DNA from 4 places in the Pseudobacillus sp. 179-B 2D1 NHS genome. Region 3 is predicted to be linked to each of the others. Evidence: riboswitches for the same ligand, from Rfam matches in the RefSeq annotation. Region 3 holds a riboswitch; each other region holds the start of a gene.
What was found. A riboswitch is a leader RNA that binds a small molecule or an ion and turns the genes downstream of it on or off. The one in region 3 is predicted to bind S-adenosylmethionine.
Positions count from the first base shown of each region.

Region 1: another riboswitch for S-adenosylmethionine. It lies ahead of metK (methionine adenosyltransferase); the one in region 3 lies ahead of ACH0BF_RS02685 (methionine biosynthesis PLP-dependent protein).
Region 2: another riboswitch for S-adenosylmethionine. It lies ahead of ACH0BF_RS07740 (O-acetylhomoserine aminocarboxypropyltransferase/cysteine synthase family protein); the one in region 3 lies ahead of ACH0BF_RS02685 (methionine biosynthesis PLP-dependent protein).
Region 4: another riboswitch for S-adenosylmethionine. It lies ahead of ACH0BF_RS19325 (Na+/H+ antiporter NhaC family protein); the one in region 3 lies ahead of ACH0BF_RS02685 (methionine biosynthesis PLP-dependent protein).

Region 1 covers NZ_JBIQDP010000008.1:163,393-166,523, reverse strand. Annotated here, with positions in the region: gene pckA (phosphoenolpyruvate carboxykinase (ATP)) at 1-754, opposite strand, end outside; SAM riboswitch class I at 989-1,148, shown strand; gene metK (methionine adenosyltransferase) at 1,293-2,492, shown strand; gene ACH0BF_RS10580 (gamma carbonic anhydrase) at 2,519-3,046, opposite strand.
Region 2 covers NZ_JBIQDP010000006.1:5,107-8,237, forward strand. Annotated here, with positions in the region: gene recA (recombinase RecA) at 1-366, opposite strand, end outside; gene ACH0BF_RS07740 (O-acetylhomoserine aminocarboxypropyltransferase/cysteine synthase family protein) at 665-1,963, opposite strand; SAM riboswitch class I at 2,064-2,174, opposite strand; gene ACH0BF_RS07745 (competence/damage-inducible protein A) at 2,263-3,131, opposite strand, start outside.
Region 3 covers NZ_JBIQDP010000002.1:66,636-69,766, reverse strand. Annotated here, with positions in the region: gene ACH0BF_RS02690 (aliphatic sulfonate ABC transporter substrate-binding protein) at 1-922, shown strand, start outside; SAM riboswitch class I at 992-1,095, shown strand; gene ACH0BF_RS02685 (methionine biosynthesis PLP-dependent protein) at 1,167-2,273, shown strand; gene metC (cystathionine beta-lyase) at 2,279-3,131, shown strand, end outside.
Region 4 covers NZ_JBIQDP010000023.1:49,192-52,322, reverse strand. Annotated here, with positions in the region: gene ACH0BF_RS19330 (ABC transporter ATP-binding protein) at 1-99, opposite strand, end outside; gene ACH0BF_RS19325 (Na+/H+ antiporter NhaC family protein) at 681-1,961, opposite strand; SAM riboswitch class I at 2,071-2,178, opposite strand; gene ACH0BF_RS19320 (glycerol dehydrogenase) at 2,856-3,131, opposite strand, start outside.

The DNA of each region.
Region 1 (3,131 bases), on a different contig from region 3:
CGATTAAGCGGCGGTTCGGGTCTGCACTCAAAGTTGTTTTCCCTGTACCAGAAAGACCGAAGAATAGGGCCACATCACCTTCATAGCCAACGTTGGCTGAGCAGTGCATAGACAGAATATCATTTTCAGGAAGCAAGTAGTTCATTACAGAGAAGATCGATTTTTTCATTTCTCCTGCATATTCCGTTCCACCGATCAAAACGATACGGCGCTCAAAAGAAATGATAATAAATGCTTCTGATTTTGTTCCGTCTACTGTAGGGTCTGCTTTAAAGTTCGGAGCAGATACGATTGTGAAGCCTGCTTGATGATCTTTTAATTCTTCCTCAGTTGGACGAATGAAAAGTTGATGAGCAAACAGATTATGCCATGCATATTCATTGATCACCTGAATTGGTAAACGATGGGTTGGATCTGCCCCTGCAAATCCTTTGAAAATAAACAATTCTTCTTGTTCCTTTAAATAATTGATCACTTTAGTGTATAATTGATCGAAGACTTCAGGGGAAATTGGTTCGTTAACCGGTCCCCAATCAATTTTGTCCTTTACTGAAGGCTCTTCAACGATAAATTTATCTTTAGGAGAACGGCCAGTATATTTTCCCGTTTCAGCACATACTGCTCCAGAAGCAGTTAACACGCCCTCTTTACGATTAAGTACTTTTTCTACGAGCTGCGGCACAGATGGCTGCATTGTTACGTTATCACCTTTTAAAAGTTCCAAAATTTCACTTGAAACACTTACAGTCTTCATAAATTAATAACCATCCTTTATCTGAAATTAAATAATTGTTATCGCATTATTTGTTCAAAAATAGTATAACACATTACATTTAATAGTCTATACTATTCACTTATTTTTTTGCGACTTTTTTTATTTACAGATTGTCCGATTTCCTATAAAAGAAACCGAAAAAATGAAGAGATTTTATACGAAACCAGTTGACATTGTCGAACGGATTTCGTATGATGTAACCTTGAACGGATACTCTTATCCTGAGCTGGCGGAGGGACAGGCCCGATGAAGCCCGGCAACCTGCTTGATTGTGATTGGTAGTTATATCGACTGCCGGCACTTATACAATATAAGTTTGTACTCAAGACAAAGGTGCTAACCTGCAGCAAGGGCAAACCTTGAACGATAAGAGTGAAAGGCCTATGTTGATAAGACCAACCTTTCCTCTCTTTATTTCAGGAGGGGTTTTTTTATTTTAAAAGGGTAAACTTAGGGGAAATGAGTACCGTACCATTATCGATCGGCAGTAAGTTGATCATTTTAAGGAGGAAGTTTCATGACTAAAAATCGTCGTCTCTTTACTTCAGAGTCAGTCACTGAAGGGCATCCGGACAAAATTTGCGATCAGATTTCCGATGCTATCCTAGATGAAATCTTATCAAAAGATCCAAATGCGCGTGTCGCAGCGGAAACATCTGTTACAACTGGACTCGTACTCGTAGCAGGGGAGATTACAACCTCTTCGTACGTGGATATTAATAAAATTGTTCGGGAGACAGTTAAGGAAATTGGCTACACTCGTGCAAAATACGGTTTTGATGCCGATACATGCGGTGTGTTGACATCCATTGATGAGCAGTCACCTGATATTGCAGCGGGTGTGAACGTGGCTCTTGAAGCACGTGAAGGCCAAATGAGCGATGAAGAAATTGAAGCGATTGGTGCGGGTGACCAAGGCTTAATGTTCGGTTTTGCTTGTAATGAAACAGCAGAATTAATGCCGCTCCCGATTTCATTGGCTCATAAATTATCCCGTCAATTAACGAGAGTTAGAAAAGAAGAAACGTTATCGTATTTACGTCCAGATGGTAAAACTCAGGTAACAGTTGAATATGATGAAAACGACAAGCCAGTAAGAATCGATACAATTGTTATTTCGACACAGCATCATCCGGAAGTTGCGCTTGAACAAATTCAAAGCGACTTGCGCGAGCATGTCATTGACCCGATGGTCCCTGCAGAATTAATCGATGAACATACAAAGTTCTTTATCAATCCAACAGGCCGTTTTGTTATCGGCGGACCTCAAGGAGATGCGGGCTTAACAGGCCGGAAAATTATCGTGGATACATACGGTGGTTATGCACGCCATGGAGGCGGAGCATTCTCCGGTAAAGATCCAACAAAGGTAGACCGTTCAGCAGCTTATGCAGCTCGTTACGTAGCAAAAAATATTGTTGCGGCCGGCCTTGCTGATAAATGTGAAGTCCAGCTCGCCTATGCGATTGGTGTAGCTCAGCCTGTTTCAATTGCTGTCGATACGTTCGGCACAGGAACGGTTTCTGAAGATGTGCTTGTTGAACTTGTTCGCAATAATTTTGATCTGCGTCCAGCGGGCATTATTAATATGCTTGGACTGCGTCGTCCAATTTATAAACAAACAGCCGCTTATGGACATTTTGGTCGTACAGATGTGGATCTTCCTTGGGAAAGAACAGACAAAGCTGAAATCTTAAAAGATCAGGCATCAAATTAATAAGCAGCAAAAAGCCTGGAGACTCTTTAACGGTCTTCAGGCTTTTTTTGTATGCTTTTATAGTACTGTCCTTTTTCTACGTACTCTCTGACAATGCGCTCCATATCTTTTCTGTCTTCCTCATTCACTGGGCGAATCACTTTTGCCGGCCGGCCAAATGCCACGGAGTGAGGAGGAATGACTTTTCCCTGGGGAACAAGACTACCGGCCCCGATAAATGCTCCTTCACCAATTTCTGCATTATCAAGAATGATGGAACCCATACCGATTAAAGCTTTTTTTCTAATTTTACAGCTGTGCAAAATAACTTGATGGCCGACTGTGACTTCATCTTCAATAACAAGCGGGTTGTTCGGGCTTTGATGCAATACAGAATTATCCTGAATGCTCACTTTTTTGCCGATTACAGTCGGGGCTACATCCCCGCGAATAGAAGTATTAAACCAAATATTTGTTTCTTCGCCAATAGTTACATCTCCCGTAATTGTTACATAATCGGCGATATAAGCAGAATCAGCAACAATAGGAGTTTTATTGTTATAAGGATAGATCATTTTTTCTCTCCTCCTTTTATGTTTCCTGCAACAGAAAGCAGGATGGACTTGCTTATTATTTTATCTAAAACGATTTGATTTGTAT
Region 2 (3,131 bases), on a different contig from region 3:
TTGCTCGCCTGTATCCGGCTGAGAAAGCAACAACTCATCAATGTTGACTCCTAATTTCTGAGCGTATACAGGATCAAGCGCATGCTCTGCATCAATGAAAGCAGCTTGACCGCCGGCAGCTTGTACTTCAGCAATAGCGTGAAGAGCCACGGTAGTTTTACCAGAGCTTTCCGGCCCATAGATCTCAACGACCCGACCGCGTGGATAACCGCCTACACCAAGGGCTGCGTCAAGAGCAAGCGAGCCGCTTGGACTAGTGGAAATTTTCCGGTCTGTTTGTTCTCCTAATTTCATGATAGACCCTTTACCAAATTGTTTTTCAATTTGCTTTAAGGCCATATCCAATGCTGCTTGACGATCGTTCACTAAAATTCCTCCTTAAAATTAACAATCTATTAAGTAAATGCACAGTGACATGTTGTTTCATAATCTATACTAACTATACCTTTTTATTGAGACAATTTCAAGTAAAAAGCGAACATTTATTCGGTTTTTTTATTTTTCCTCCTGAGAAGAAGAATGGATAAGAAACTAGAAAAGTAGTAGAAGAAATAGCGGAAAAAAAGAAGAAAAAAAAGTAACTCCTGCTTTTTTATTTTATCATAAAAAAGCAGGAGAGGATAATTTTAAGCCTGTCATATTCTTTATTTAATAAGGAAAAGCGTTAAGCTTCTACAGCTACGCCAGTCGCTTTTTCAATCGCCTGATTCAAGTCAGCAATCAGGTCCTCAGTTGACTCCAGTCCGATGGATAAACGGATCATTTCTTCTTTCGTACCCGATTTTGCTAAGTCTTCACTGCTTAATTGCTGATGTGTGGTAGAAGCCGGGTGAATAATGAGTGACTTGCCATCCCCCACATTGGCAACATGTGACCACAGTTTAATGTTATCAATCACTTTTTTACCTGCTTCGCGGCCGCCTTTAATGCCAAATACAACAATAGAACCAAACGTATTAGCCAAGTATTTCTTCGCTAATTCATGAGATGGATGATCCTCCAAGCTTGGATGAGATACCCAATCTACTGCCGGATGATTTTTCAAATAATCGACGATAGCAAGCGTGTTTTCATGATGGCGCTGAATACGTAAATGCAACGTTTCCAGCCCTTGAAGCAACAAGAAAGCGCTATGGGCACTCAAGGAAGGGCCAAAATCCCGTAACAACTGTACGCGTAATTTGATAGCAAAGGCTGGGCCTTCCAGGTCCGCAAATCTTAAACCATTATAAGATTCATCCGGCTCCGTAAAGCCAGGAAACTTTTCACTGTTCCAATTGAATGTTCCTCCATCTACTACTATACCACCGATGACTGTTCCATGGCCGCTGATCCATTTCGTAGCGGAATGAACGACAATGTCGGCCCCTCGAACAAGCGGATTAGCTCCGTAAGGAGAAGCAAACGTATTATCTACAATGAGCGGAATACCATTTTCATGAGCAATATCTGCCACCTTTTCCACATCAAGCACATTCAAGGAAGGATTTCCGATAATTTCTCCAAACAGAGCTTTTGTTTTTGGAGTGATCGCTTTGCGGAAATTTTCCGGATCAGTAGAATCAACAAACTTTACATTAATCCCGTATTTAGGAAGCGTATTGGCAAAAAGGTTATAGGTGCCTCCGTATAAATTAGCTGCCGCTATAATTTCATCGCCCGCGTGAGCCAGATTAAGAATTGAAAAGGAAATGGCAGCCATTCCTGATGAGAGCGCCACTGCTGCTGCTCCCTTTTCCAATGCAGCCACACGCTTTTCAAACACATCTACTGTCGGGTTGGTAATACGCGTATAAATATTTCCTGGCTTTTGCAAAGCAAATAGGGCGTTAGCATGATCTGTATCTTCAAATACATAAGAAGTCGTTTCATAAATCGGAACGGCACGGGCGCCAGTAACCGGATCCGGCACTTGTCCTCCATGAAGTAAAATTGTTTCTTTGTTCCACTGTTCGTTTGTCATCATTAATCCCTCCCAATTATTAAATAAAGCGCTAGTAACCTGAAGAATAACTAAAAAGCCCTCTTCTGTTGTAAGAAGAGGGCTTTATTATAGGATCCTCCTCTTATCTCTCAGGCACATACGCCTGCAGGAATTAGCACCGTTTCAGACAATTTGTCTGAAGGTTGCCGGGCTTCATCGGGCCTAATCCCTCCACCGCTCTCAATAAGAGTACTTCTATTTAATTGCGTAACTCATAATCTCTTGGTTTTTATTATATAGCATAGCGATCAGAATAGTCAATAATATTCCGAATGTTTTCACTTATCTCCAGCAAGCTCAGCCAACAAATAATGACACCCATACTTAACTGAGCGCTTTCTAATTCCTTCGCGGCTGCCTACTAATTGGAGTTTAAATACTTTTGTTTCCCTGTGCTTTGAAGCAAGACCAATCCATACAGTACCAGGCGAGTGTCCTTCCGATTTATCCGGTCCCGCCACTCCGGTAAAGCTAATACCGAAGTCAGCATTCAAAAGACTGCGGACATTTTCCGCTAATTCAATAGCACACTGTTCACTAATGGCACCATAACTTTCAAGCGTTTCTGGCTTCACTTGCACGAGTTTTTCCTTTGCTTCATTGGAGTAGCAAACAATCCCGCCATTAAAGAAAATGCTCGCTCCGGGAATAGCTGTCATTTCACTTTGAAACAATCCCCCTGTTAAGCTTTCAGCTGCTGCTAACGTATGAGATGTTTCCTTTAAGCGCTCCGCTAGCTCACGGGCAATGGACGTATCATTATAGCCATAAAAGTATTCCCCGACCCGGCGAAGAATTTCCTCCTCTGCTTCTTGTATCATCTGTAAGGCGGTTTCTTCCGATTCGTGTTTAGCAGTGATTCGCAGTGTTACCTCTCCATCACCAGCAAGCGGGGCAATCGTCGGATTTTGTTGTGCGAGTAACAAATCCTCTACTTCTGTTTCTAAAGCAGATTCTCCAATACCAAAAAACCTTAATACGCGTGACTCTATTTTTTCAACTTTTTCAAGCACATCTAATAGCGCCGGCTTTCCATAGCGGACAAACATCGGCTGCATTTCCCGGGGTGGCCCAGGCAAAAGCATATAGAAATGATTCTTTCCTTTTACCATCATCCCTGGCGCCATGCCATGATCATTCGCTAAAA
Region 3 (3,131 bases):
AGGAAAATCTGGAGAGAAAAAGAAAGTCGTCATTGGATATTTTCCCAACCTTGACCACGTGCCGGCAATGATCGCCCGGGAAAAGGGGTATTACGAGGAAGCGCTTGGTAAGGATGTAGATGTTGAATATAAATCCTTCCCGGATGGCGGGGCATTTATGGTTGCCCTGAAAACAGGAGACGTTCAGGCAGGGCTTGTCGGGCCTGGACCGGTAATGAACAACTTTACTAATGGAGCGGACGTGAAAATTGTCGCCGGCAGTTCTTCAGGTGGCACAGTGATCGTTGCCCGGAAAGGCAGCGGAATTAATTCTGTTAAAGATTTTGCAGGCAAAACATTTATTACTCCAGGTGTTGGCTGCACACATGACGTCCAAATGGAAACATTCGTTAAAGATTTCGGTCTTGAATCAAACCGGATTGGTGGTAGCATGAAGCATACAACAGGCAAGCCGGCCCAATATGCAGGTCTGTTTGAATCAGGCAAAGTAGATCTTGCTGCTGTTCCTGAACCATGGGGTTCCTTGCTTGTTAAAGAAGAGGGAGCCAAGATTATTGTGGATAGTGATGAAATTGCCTTCGGTACGACATTGCCTAACTCCGTACTCGCCACGAGCGGTAAATTAATAAAAGAAGATCCTGAACTTGTGCAAGATATTGTAGATGCTCATAAAAAAGCGATTGATTTTATTAACAATAATCCAGAAGAAGCGAAAAAGTTAACGATTGCAGCGATTAAAAAAGATACAAAACAAGAATTGGCAAAAGATGTGGTTGATAGTGCATGGAAAAGAATTACGTACACAGCTGACATAAATGAAAAAGTTGTGCAGGAATTTGCTGACTCTTCATATGACTTGAAATTCCTAAAAAAACAGCCTGATTTCACTGCTTTGATTGATAATCAATTTGCCAAAAAATAAAATATTGAAAAAACTCTTGTCATTTCTATCTTTTTACTGTACATTTAAAAAAAGTTAAAATTTCATAGGTTCTTATCAAGAGAAGCGGAGGGACTGGCCCGATGATGCTTCAGCAACCGGCTACGTAAAGTCAAGGTGCTAACTCCAGCGGGTTTCATCCCGGAAGATGAGAGGAAGATAATCAAAAGCCTTCTTCTTAAGAAGGCTTTTTTATTTTTCGCGCATACATAAAGGAGAGAAGAACATGTCACATACACACATTGATACATTGCTAGCACAAATTGGGAATCGCAGCGAAACAGCAACGGGAACAGTGAATGCACCTGTCTATTTTTCAACTGCTTATCGTCATGAGGGAATTGGCCGTTCAACCGGCTATGATTATACACGCACAGGAAATCCAACACGACAAATTGTCGAACAAGCGATTGCTGATTTGGAAGGCGGGGATGCAGGCTTTGCTTTTGCCTCAGGCATGGCGGCCATCCAGACACTTCTTGCATTGGCTGAACCTGGGGATGAGTGGCTCGTCTCTGCTGATCTATATGGAGGCACATATAGGTTATTTGAGAAAGGATGGAAAAAATTCGGCTTATCTTTTGTATATGACAGTTTTCAGGATATCAGTGAAGCGAAAAAGAAAATAACAGAAAAAACAAAAGTGATCTTTTTGGAGACACCGACTAATCCGCTTATGCAGGAAGTAGATATTGAACTAGTGGCAGCATTGGCAAAAGAGCATGACTTGTTGTTGATCGTTGACAATACGTTTTACACGCCGCTTTTGCAGCGTCCGCTAACTCAGGGAGCTGATATTGTCATTCATAGTGCAACGAAGTATTTAGGAGGCCATAACGATGTGCTGGCCGGCTTGATCGCAGTAAAAGGAGAGAAGCTGGCGCTTTCAGTGGGAGAGATGCAAAATGCTGCCGGAGCTGTTTTGGCCCCGCTGGATTCCTGGCTGTTAGTACGGGGGATGAAAACGCTGAGCCTGCGTATGAAACAACATGAGCAAAACGCAAAGCAAATTTCGGAATTTCTGCGATGTTGCCCGGAGGTCACTGATGTTTTATATCCGGGACGGGGGGGAATGCTCTCTTTTCGGTTAGAATCAGCAAAATGGGTGGACGACTTCTTAAGAAATCTGAAGCTTATTACATTCGCTGAAAGCCTTGGGGGAGTCGAGAGTTTCATTACTTATCCGGCAACGCAGACACATATGGATGTGCCTGAAGAGGTTCGCATTCAAAATGGTGTTTGTAACCGCCTGCTCCGCTTTTCAGTAGGAATTGAACATGCAGACGACTTAATTGATGACTTGACACAAGCTTTCAAGAACATGAAGGGGTGAAAAATATGAGTGATAATTATTCTTTCCAAACAAAACTATTGCATAACAGCCATAAATTCGATGAAGGAACCGGAGCGGTCAGTGTACCGATTCAGCATGCTTCTACATTCCATCAAAAGGACTTTGATCAATTTGGCAGTTATGATTACAGCCGTTCTGGGAATCCGACGCGAGAAGCGTTAGAAACTGCCATTGCTGAACTTGAGGGCGGCACGCGGGGCTTTGCCTTTTCATCAGGCATGGCAGCCATTTCTACGGCCTTTCTTTTGCTTTCTAAAGGAGACCATATATTAATTACAGAAGATGTATACGGCGGCACGTATCGCATGGTCACAAGTGTCTTGAACCGTTTCGGTATTGAACATACATTTGTGGACATGACGAATCTGCATGAAGTGGCCTCAAACATAAAAGAGAATACGAAATTAATTTATATGGAAACGCCGTCCAATCCATTGCTGAAAGTAACGGATATAAAGGGAATTGTTAAATTGGCTAAAGCAAATAATTGCCTGACATTTGTGGATAACACATTTCTTACACCAGCTTTGCAGCGTCCGCTTGATTTTGGTGTAGATCTTGTTCTGCACAGCGCTACTAAGTTTTTATCGGGACATAGCGATGTACTAGCCGGCCTGGCTGTAACAAAAGACAAAGAACTGGGTGATCGCTTGTATGCTTTGCAGAATTCATTTGGAGCCGTTCTTGGTGTGCAAGATGCCTGGCTTGTGCTAAGAGGCTTGAAAACTCTTCATGTCCGGCTTGAACAGTCTTCTAAATCCGCACAAAAATTAGCTGAGTTTTTACAAAAACATGAGCTTGTAGAAAAAGTTTATTATCCAGGATTATCTGATCATG
Region 4 (3,131 bases), on a different contig from region 3:
CTCTTTAATTTTCAAATCAATATCTTCTAATGCTTTATAAACATTTCCTTTTGTATCAAATATTTTTTGAACGTTTTTTGCTTGTAAAATGGTTTTCATTGATATGCCCTCCTTGTAACTAATGATGATTATAATTCCTAGACCTTACACCACCTTAATCCAAACCTTAAATAAACCTTAAAAATAAAAGCAAATCCTCATCTGGATTTGCTTTTATGGTTTCTATTAATTTTTCATCGGCATTTAATCTGTTATATCGTCAAATTAGAAGGTCCGTTTCCCTCTTTTATTATAAGGATGATCGTAACAAGGATAAATTATATAGGCCACATCCATTCCTTCACGCTGCTGCCTTCGAATCCGCTCCCGCTCTTCTTGTATGATCCATGCTAGCAAAAATGTTCGAAAATAATTTTTAGACTTAAACAAAGTGAAAAACAGCCTTTTTTGGATAAAAAAATAACCGTTCGTAAAAGTTTGACTTTTACAAACGGCATTTAAAGCGAAAGAGTAACACCCATAAATATGATTCCAGTTAAAATTCTAACTAAGTAAACTATCGAAAGGACGCAGTCAAATGTTCCAAACTTCAATGAATTCGAGAGCAATCACCGATATATTAAATATTTACCGCTTTAAACAAACGGAATAGGCTCTCCATTTGTTTAAAGTGGTGAAACTCAGACTTGCTTTTTTTTCGGGTATCCGATGAGGATAGCGATGATTCCGCAGATTCCTATAAGGATTGGATAGAAAGAGTATTGTACGATGCTCACTGGCGATATTCCGGCTACGCTTGCGGCTGCCAGGAATTGGGCTCCATACGGCAAAAGTCCTTGAATCACACAGGAGAAGATATCTAATATGCTCGCAGACTTTCGCGGCTCAATTTCATACTGATCAGCCATATTTTTTGCAAGCGGACCAGCAATTAAAATAGCAATCGTATTATTAGCCGTCGATAAATTCGTTAGGCCGACAAGACCGGCAATCCCAAATTCAGCACCCTTTTTCGATTTAATTCTTCTTGTTGCGAGGTGAAGCAGAAAGTCAATCCCGCCGTTAAACTTAATAACCTCCACCATTCCAGCTATTAATATCGCAAGAAAGGCCATTTCATACATGCTAGCCATTCCTTCGCCCATCTTTTGCAAAAGGCTCATTAAATGATAGCTGCCATCCGCTAAGCCAACAGCTCCAGCGAGAACAATTCCAAGTGCTAGCACAAGAAAAACATTCATTCCAGTTAACGCTAGAATAATGACTAAAACATAGGGAACAATTTTTACCCAATTATAGCTTAAATGTTCCACTTGCGCCGTTTCCCCCATTGTGATAGCCCCTAAAATAACACCCGTTACAATAGCTGCCGGCAGCACAATCCAAAAATTCACCTTAAATTTGTCCTTCATTTGTGCGCCCTGTGAACGAACGGCAGTAATGGTTGTGTCGGAAATAAAGGATAAATTATCGCCAAACATTGAACCGCCAATAATCGCCGCCATGACTAAAGCCATGGGAAGGTCAATATGCTCGCTTATCCCCACTCCAATTGGCGCCAATGCAACAATCGTTCCCATTGATGTACCCATGGATAGGGAGATAAAGCAGGCAATGACGAACAAGCCTACGACAAGCAAGTTTTGCGGAACAACCGCTAAAGCAAAGTTAACAGTAGAGTCCACTGCCCCCATGCCTTTTGCTACTTCTGAAAAGGCTCCCGCCAATAGAAAAATAACAACCATCAGCATCACATTTACGTTTCCTGCGCCCTGGCAAAAAATATCCACCTTTCGCCCAAAGGGTTCTTTTCGATTCATCGCCAGAGCCACAGCGCCCGAAATAGCAATGGCTACAATGACAGGGAAGGCGTAAAAATCACCTGTAATAACCCCTGAACCAATAAATAAAATTAAAAAAACAACAAATGGGATCAACGCCCATGGATTCCCTCTCTTCATTGTTCCACCTCCAAAAAATAAAATGGGACACGTCTTTTGCCCATTCTTTGCCTCGAAAAAAGACCTCATCTTGAACGACAAGAAGAGGCCTTATATCTATAAAACACTCCTCTTATCTATCAAGCCTTTGCTTGCTGGATTTGGCACAGCAACTTAATCACTAAGTTCCGTTGCCGAGATCTCATCGGGCCAGTCCCTCCATCTCTCTTGATAAGAAGAAAAAATCTTATTTTTTTGTCACAGCAACTAAAAGACTACATGATTTTTATTCCTTTATCAACAAAAAAATTATGGATATTTTTAAATGACGGATAGAAGATTATATGAGGACTTAAAAAGTATAGCTAATACTAGAAAATACAGGCCAGTGACAGTTATATCATCATTTTCGCATAATTTTTTACAAAGGGTGCCGTCAAAGGAACACGACTTTACAACGATAAATAAATCCTCCTGCTAAAAAGTTTAACATCTCCGTTTAATGATGTAGCCACCATAATGACTCCGGCTATTTCTTCCTCTGTGGCTTCTGCTCTTTTTGCTCCTTGGGAAGGCTATATTTGGAATGTTAATCTGATTTTGCATTAGAAAAAACCCACGCATTAAAAAAGAGGATTCAACATGCGCGGGTTTGCCTTAGAATAGACCTGCCTTTTATAGAAAAGAGGGATTAAAATATCATTGTTTACACTCAAAGATTTTATTCATACACGTAAAACGTTTTAAAGCTACTGTATTTGAAGCCTACGATTTAACATGATAGCTGCCTTTTGGCACAACTAACGGGGAGCTAAAATAAATAATATTGTATCTCGAATTTTTTTGCCAATTTCAGCTGCCTCTACTCGGGTTGTCTCGTTTAGCCTACTGGTACGCAGCCCATTTCAATCTTCTTCATATTCCTACTGGCGCACTCAGCTGGTCAACAGCTAGAATGCCATTTGCCACATCTTCAGCAGTAATGTCAGAGGATAAGTTCTTCATTGTTTCTCCTTCTTGAGTGGCGGCTTGGCCGACCTTCAGCAGATCTTCATAGGATACGTCCTCTAAGTGTAATTCTTTCAGTGTAGTAGGCAATCCCAGCTTGCGATAAAATGTGATATACCTGTGCAATTCCTCTTCCGGGTGAAACTCTAGCATTAATTGCACAAGCGTGCCATAAGCGACTTT